Regions from separate parts of the Streptomyces sp. NPDC033845 genome, predicted to be linked through region 1. Evidence: riboswitches for the same ligand, from Rfam matches in the RefSeq annotation. Region 1 holds a riboswitch; the other holds the start of a gene.
What was found. Region 1 has a riboswitch for ZMP and ZTP ahead of ACZ50K_RS10515 (bifunctional 5,10-methylenetetrahydrofolate dehydrogenase/5,10-methenyltetrahydrofolate cyclohydrolase). Riboswitches for the same ligand answer to the same signal wherever they lie in the genome.

Region 1 (3,389 bases):
AGTCCGGCGGTGCCGGCCAGGCTCCAGGCGCCGGAGCGGCGCAGCCGGGCGCGTTCGGCGGGGGTGAGCCGGGCCACCGGCTCCTCCCGGAGGGAGGCGGCCAGCTTGCGGCCGCCCAGGACGTACTGGACCAGGCCGAGGGCCATGCCGACGGCGGCGGAGCCGAAGCCCAGGTGCCAGTCGACCTCCTCGCCGAGGTAGCCGACGACGATCGGGGCGAGCACCGCGCCGAGGTTGACGCCCATGTAGAACAGCGAGTAGCCGGCGTCCCGCCGCTGGTCCTCGTCCGCCCGGTACAGCCGGCCGACCAGGGCCGAGATGTTGGGCTTGAGGAGGCCGGTGCCGATCACGATGAGGATCAGTCCGGGCCAGACGCAGGCGGCGCTGGGCACGGCCATCGCCAGGTGCCCGAGCATGATGATCACTCCGCCCCAGAGGACGGCGCGGCGGGCGCCGAGGAAGCGGTCGGCGATCCAGCCGCCGGGCAGGGCCAGCAGGCAGATCATCGACATGTAGACGCCTTCGACGGCCTCGGCGCTGCCCTCGGCCAGGCCCATCCCGCCCGCGGAGCGCGGGGCGGCGAGGAAGTGGACCAGGATGGCGACCATGCCGTAGAGGCTGAAGCGCTCCCACATCTCGGCGAGCACCAGGGTGGCCAGTCCCCGCGGGTGGCGGCGGCTGCCCGCGGCCCGGTCCGGCTCCCCCGGCTTCGGCTGCATATCCATCGGTGCGTTCACATAACCAGTGCACCCCGGTGGGAGCGGCGGGGGATCCTGCTTTCGGCCAGTACGGGCCGCCGGGCCGGGTCCCGGGCCCTGTGGCCCGGGACCGAAGCCCCGGTCAGTCCAGGACGATGCCGGCCTGCTCGGCGGCCGCCGCGACGGTCTGCTCCAGCAGGACGGCGATGGTCATCGGGCCGACGCCGCCCGGCACCGGGGTGATCAGCGAGGCGCGCTCGGCGGCCGAGGGGAAGTGGACGTCGCCCACGTTGCCCTCGTTGTATCCGGCGTCCAGGACCACGGCGCCCGGCTTGATGTCCTCGCCGCGGATGAACTCGGCCTTGCCGACGGCGGCGACCAGCACGTCCGCCTGCCGCACGAGGGAGGGCAGGTCCCGGGTGCGGGAGTGGCAGTAGGTGACCGTGGCGTTGCGCTCCAGCAGCAGCATGCCGGCCGGCTTGCCGAGGATCGCGCTGCGGCCGACGACCACGGCGTGCTTGCCGGTGAGGTCCACCTCGTACTCCTCCAGCAGCCGCATGATGCCGCCGGGGGTGCAGGAGACGAAGCCCGGGAGTCCGAAGCCCATGGCGGCGAAGGAGTGCATGGTGACCCCGTCGACGTCCTTGCCGGGGGCGATGGCCTCGAAGGCGGCCCGCTCGTCGATGTGGTGCGGGACCGGGTGCTGGAGCAGGATGCCGCTGATCTCCGGGTCCTCGGAGAGCGCCGTGATCGCCGCGACCAGTTCCTCCGTGGTGGTCTCGGCCGGGAGGGCCACGTGCCGGGAGGTGATCCCGGCCTTGGCGCAGCGGTTCTGCTTCATCTTCACGTAGGTGACGGAGGCCGGGTCCTCGCCGACCAGCACGGTGGCCAGACAGGGCGCGGTGCCGGTGAGTTCGGTGATCTTCGCGGCCCGGGCCGCGGTCTCCTCGCCGATCCGGCGGGCGAGGGCGGTGCCGTCCATCAGGCGTGCGGTGGCGGTGGTCATGGGGCTGGTCTCCTGAGCGTCGCGGATCGCGGTTCGTGTTCGCGGTTCGCCCAGGCGCGCGGCAGCGGCGCACGGCCCGCCGTGCGCGGGCCGCTCCCCGGTGGTGATCCACCCGAACGCCAGTCACGGCCCGCCGCCCACTGTAGTCGACGGCCATCCCGCGAAATCGGCTGGATCCCGGAGGTCCGTACTGGGACGATCAGGGCATGACTCGCACTTTCGACCATCTCGTCGCGGAGGCCGACTCGGTCTCCGTGGACGGCTGGGACTTCTCCTGGCTCGACGGACGGGCCACCGAGCAGCGCCCCTCCTGGGGGTATCAGCGGCTGCTCGGCGAACGGCTGCTGGGCGGGGCCCGGGCCGTGCTCGACATCCAGACCGGCGGCGGCGAGGTGCTGGCCGGGGCCGTGCCGCCGGGACGGCTGCCCCCGCTGACGGTGGCCACCGAGTCCTGGCCGCCGAACGTGGACCGGGCGACCCGGCTGCTGCACCCGCTGGGCGCGGTGGTGGTCGCCGACGCCGACGAGCCCCCGCTGCCGTTCGGCGACGAGGCCTTCGACCTGGTGGTCAGCCGGCATCCGGTGACCGTCTGGTGGGACGAGATCGCCCGGGTGCTGAGACCGGGCGGAGAATACCTCTCCCAGCAGGTCGGACCGGCCAGCGTGTTCGAGCTCGTCGAGTACTTCCTCGGGCCGCAGCCGGAGGAGGTCCGCCGGGGCCGGCACCCCGACGACGCGGTCGCCGACGCCCGCCGGGCGGGCCTGGAGGTGACGGATCTGCGTGCGGAGCGGCTGCGGACGGAGTTCCACGACATCGGCGCCGTGATCTACTTCCTGCGGAAGGTGATCTGGATGGTGCCCGGCTTCACGGTCGGCCACCACCGGGACCGGCTGCGCGAGCTCCACGAACGGATCGAGCGCGACGGCCCGTTCGTCGCGCACACGTCCAGGTTCCTGATCGAAGCCCGCAAACCGGGCTGATCCGGGACCGATCACCACGGCCTCCGATTGGCAGCGTGGCGCAGGTCACTCAATTCAGTGCGTAACGAATCGACTCGGGCATGCGATGAACCGACAGGCGTCTTCGCGCAGCGGCCGGAATACGCACCCCGCCCGGGGTGTTTCCGGAAGTCCGCGCGATGATGTCCCGCCCGCCCTTTATCTGTTCGCAACGAGAGGCTCCTTGTGTCGCTCAGCCCGTCCCGTACGTTCCCTCCGGAGATCGCCGAATCCGAGGCCCTGGTCGCTCTCGTCGAGCGCGGCCGCGAGCAGGGTCACATCAACGGTGACGACGTGCGCCAGGCCTTCGAGGCCGGCCGCATCCCGGTGGACCAGTGGAAGCGGGTCCTGCGCAGCCTGAACCAGGTCCTGGACGAGGAGGGCGTCGCGCTGCACGTGAGCGCGGCCCCCGCCGCCAAGACCGCGGCGAAGAAGCCCCGCAAGGCCGCGGCGGCGCCGGCCCGTACCGCCGTGAAGAAGGCGGCCGCCGCGCCGCGCCCGATCGGTGCCCGCAAGACCGCCGCTTCGGCCCCCGCCGCCGCCGCGGCGATATCCGCTCAGTCGACGGCCGCCGAGGCCGGAGCCGAGGCGGACGCCGACGCCGTGACCGGTGCCGAGCCGAAGAAGCGCGCGGTCAAGAAGACCACCGCCGCGAAGAAGACCGCCACCAAGAAGACCGCGGCGAAG
Region 2 (3,389 bases), on a different contig from region 1:
TACTTCTCCTCCAGGACCGGGACGGTGGTGCCGGTCAGGGTGGAGTAGATGGTGAGCAGGTTGCTGATGCCGGGCTTGTTCTCGGTGTCGAAGCGGATCTCGGAGCCGGTGTCGGTGACCGCGCTCTTGATCTTCTTCTCGGTGGCCTTCGGCTCGTCGAGGAGGTTGACCAGGCCCTTGGGCGAGGAGGCCGACTTCGACATCTTGATCGCCGGGTCCTGGAGGTCGTAGATCTTCGCGACCTCCTTGACGATGTGCGCGGCGGGCAGCGTGAAGGTGGGGCCGAACCGCTGGTTGAAGCGCTCGGCGAGGTCGCGGGTCAGCTCGATGTGCTGGCGCTGGTCCTCGCCCACCGGCACGGCGTTCGCCTGGTAGAGCAGGATGTCGGCGACCTGGAGGATCGGGTAGGTGAACAGGCCGACGGTGGCGTTGTTGACCCCGCCCTTGGCGGACTTGTCCTTGAACTGGGTCATCCGGCTGGCCTCGCCGAAGCCGGTGATGCAGTTCATGACCCAGCCGAGCTGCGCGTGCTCGGGCACGTGGCTCTGGACGAAGAGGGTGCACCGCTCCGGGTCGAGGCCGGCGGCCAGCAGCTGGGCGGCGGAGAGCCGGGTGTTCTCCCGGAGCGCCGCCGGGTCCTGCGGCATGGTGATCGCGTGCAGGTCGACCACCATGTAGAAGGCGTCGTGCGTCTCCTGCAGGGCCACGTACTGGCGGATGGCTCCGAGGTAGTTCCCGAGGTGGAACGAACCGGAGGTGGGCTGGATACCGGAGAGCGCGCGAGGACGGTCAGAAGCCATGTCCCCATTGTCTCAGGTGCGGCGGCGGGGTCCGGCCCCGCCGCCGCACCCGAGAGGGCGGGCTAGCCGACCGGCAGGCCGGGGGCCGGGTACTCGGCCATGAGGGCGGAGACCTCGGCGGCGACGGCGGACAGCTCGGCCTCCCGGCCGGCGGCGGCCGCGGCGACGGCCCGCGCGATCCACCGGGCGACCTGCGGCATGTGCTCGGCGGTGAGCCCCCGGGAGGTCAGGGCCGGGGTGCCGATCCGGATCCCGGACGGGTCGAAGGGCTTGCGGGTGTCGAAGGGCACGGTGTTGTAGTTGACGACGATCCCGGCCCGGTCCAGGGCCTTGGCCGCGGTCTTGCCGGGGACCTCCTTGGCGGTGAGGTCGATCAGCACGAGGTGGTTGTCGGTGCCGCCGGACACCAGGTCGAAGCCCTCCGCCAGCAGGGCCTCGGCCAGCGCCCGGGCGTTGGCCACCACCTGGTGGGCGTAGGCGGTGAAGGAGGGCTGGGCGGCCTCCTGGAGGGCCACCGCGATCCCGGCGGTGGTCTGGTTGTGGGGGCCGCCCTGGAGGCCCGGGAACACCGCCTTGTCGATGGCCCTGGCGTGCTCGGCCCGGCACATCAGCATGGCGCCGCGCGGGCCGCGCAGGGTCTTGTGGGTGGTCGTGGAGATCACGTCGGCGTACGGCACCGGGGAGGGGTGGGCGCCGCCCGCGATCAGTCCGGCGATGTGCGCCACATCGGCGACCAGCACCGCGCCGGCCTCCTTGGCGATGGCGGCGAAGGCCTCGAAGTCGATGGTGCGGGGCAGGGCGGTGCCCCCGCAGAAGAGGATCTTCGGGCGTTCGGCGAGGGCCTGGTCGCGGACCGCGTCGTAGTCGATCAGCCCGGTGTCCCGCCGCACCCCGTACTGGACCCCGCGGAACCAGGAGCCGGTGGCCGAGACACCCCAGCCGTGTGTCAGGTGGCCGCCCATCGGCAGCGCCATGCCCATCACGGTGTCGCCGGGTTGTGCGAAGGCCAGGTAGACGGCGAGGTTGGCCGGGGACCCGGAGTAGGGCTGGACGTTCGCGTGGTCGGTGCCGAAGAGGCCCTTGGCCCGCTCGACGGCCAGGGCCTCGATCCGGTCGATGTTCTGCTGGCCCTCGTAGTAGCGGCGGCCCGGGTAGCCCTCGCTGTACTTGTTCTGGAGGACGGTCCCGGAGGCCTCCAGCACGGCGGCGGAGACGTAGTTCTCACTGGGGATCAGACGCAGGGTGTCCGCCTGGAGGCGTTCCTCGGCGGCCACCAGGGCGGCGAGCTCGGGGTCGGCGGCGAGCAGGGCGGGATGGCGCGCGGTCATGGCGGCTCCTCCGGGGTCGATGTCGATTCGTACCCCGCGAGGCCCAGGCGAGCGGCCCTGTGTGCGGACTGTTCGGCACGACTCCCCCGGAGTTGGTTCCCCGTACGCCAGTCGCCGTGCGTACCGCACACCTTAGCGGGCCCGACACAGGGGCGCTTCCGCCGTCCACCGGGAAGAGCGAGGATAGAAAGTGACGTCACCCACGTCACAGGTCAGGACGGACGAAACGGAGACCCCGTGTCGAGTACTGCTGATGCCATCCGATCCGCCGAGGCGCACAGCGCGCACAACTACCACCCGCTGCCGGTGGTCGTGAGCACGGCGGAGGGCGCCTGGATGACCGATGTCGAGGGCAAGCGGTACCTCGACATGCTCGCCGGGTACTCCGCGCTCAACTTCGGCCACGGCAACCGCCGGCTGATCGACGCCGCGAAGGCGCAGCTGGAGCGGGTGACCCTCACCTCGCGGGCCTTCCACCACGACCGGTTCGCCGAGTTCTGCACGGAACTCGCCGCGCTGTGCGGCAAGGAGATGGTCCTCCCCATGAACACCGGTGCGGAGGCGGTCGAGACCGCCGTGAAGACCGCTCGGAAGTGGGGGTACCAGGTGAAGGGGGTCCCGGACGGGCACGCCAAGATCGTGGTCGCCGCGGACAACTTCCACGGCCGGACCACCACCATCGTGTCCTTCTCCACCGACCACGAGGCCCGGGACCACTTCGGGCCCTACACCCCCGGTTTCGAGATCGTGCCGTACGGGGACCTGACCGCGCTGGCCGCGGCCGTCACCGAGAACACGGTGGCGGTGCTGCTGGAGCCGATCCAGGGCGAGGCCGGGGTGCTGGTCCCGCCGGCCGGCTATCTGCGGGGGGTCCGGGAGCTCACCCGGGAGCGGAACGTGCTCTTTCTGGCGGACGAGATCCAGTCCGGGCTGGGCCGCACCGGGAAGACCTTCGCCCTCGACCACGAGGAGGTCGTCCCCGACGTCTACATCCTGGGGAAGGCCCTGGGCGGCGGGGTGGTCCCGGTGTCCGCGGTGGTCGCCGACCGGGACGTGCTGGGGATCTTCCGCCCCGGCGAGCACGGCTCCACCTTCGGCGGGAACCCCCTCGCCTGCGCGGTGGCCCTGGAGGTGGTGGCGATGCTGCGCACCGGCGAGTACCAGCAGCGGGCCACCGAGCTCGGCGACCACCTGCACCAGGAGCTGGGGCTGCTGGTCGGCGGCGGCGCGGTGACCGCGGTCCGCGGCCGCGGCCTGTGGG

Region 2: another riboswitch for ZMP and ZTP. It lies ahead of ACZ50K_RS29625 (serine hydroxymethyltransferase); the one in region 1 lies ahead of ACZ50K_RS10515 (bifunctional 5,10-methylenetetrahydrofolate dehydrogenase/5,10-methenyltetrahydrofolate cyclohydrolase).

The regions. Positions count from the first base shown of each region.
Region 1 is NZ_JBVIRI010000004.1:152,064-155,452, reverse strand. Features, by position in the region: gene ACZ50K_RS10520 (peptide MFS transporter) at 1-737, opposite strand, end outside; gene ACZ50K_RS10515 (bifunctional 5,10-methylenetetrahydrofolate dehydrogenase/5,10-methenyltetrahydrofolate cyclohydrolase) at 841-1,704, opposite strand; ZMP/ZTP riboswitch at 1,746-1,841, opposite strand; gene ACZ50K_RS10510 (class I SAM-dependent methyltransferase) at 1,911-2,684, shown strand; gene ACZ50K_RS10505 (RNA polymerase sigma factor) at 2,889-3,389, shown strand, end outside.
Region 2 is NZ_JBVIRI010000018.1:13,269-16,657, reverse strand. Features, by position in the region: gene trpS (tryptophan--tRNA ligase) at 1-800, opposite strand, end outside; gene ACZ50K_RS29625 (serine hydroxymethyltransferase) at 863-2,128, opposite strand; ZMP/ZTP riboswitch at 2,163-2,253, opposite strand; gene rocD (ornithine--oxo-acid transaminase) at 2,366-3,389, shown strand, end outside.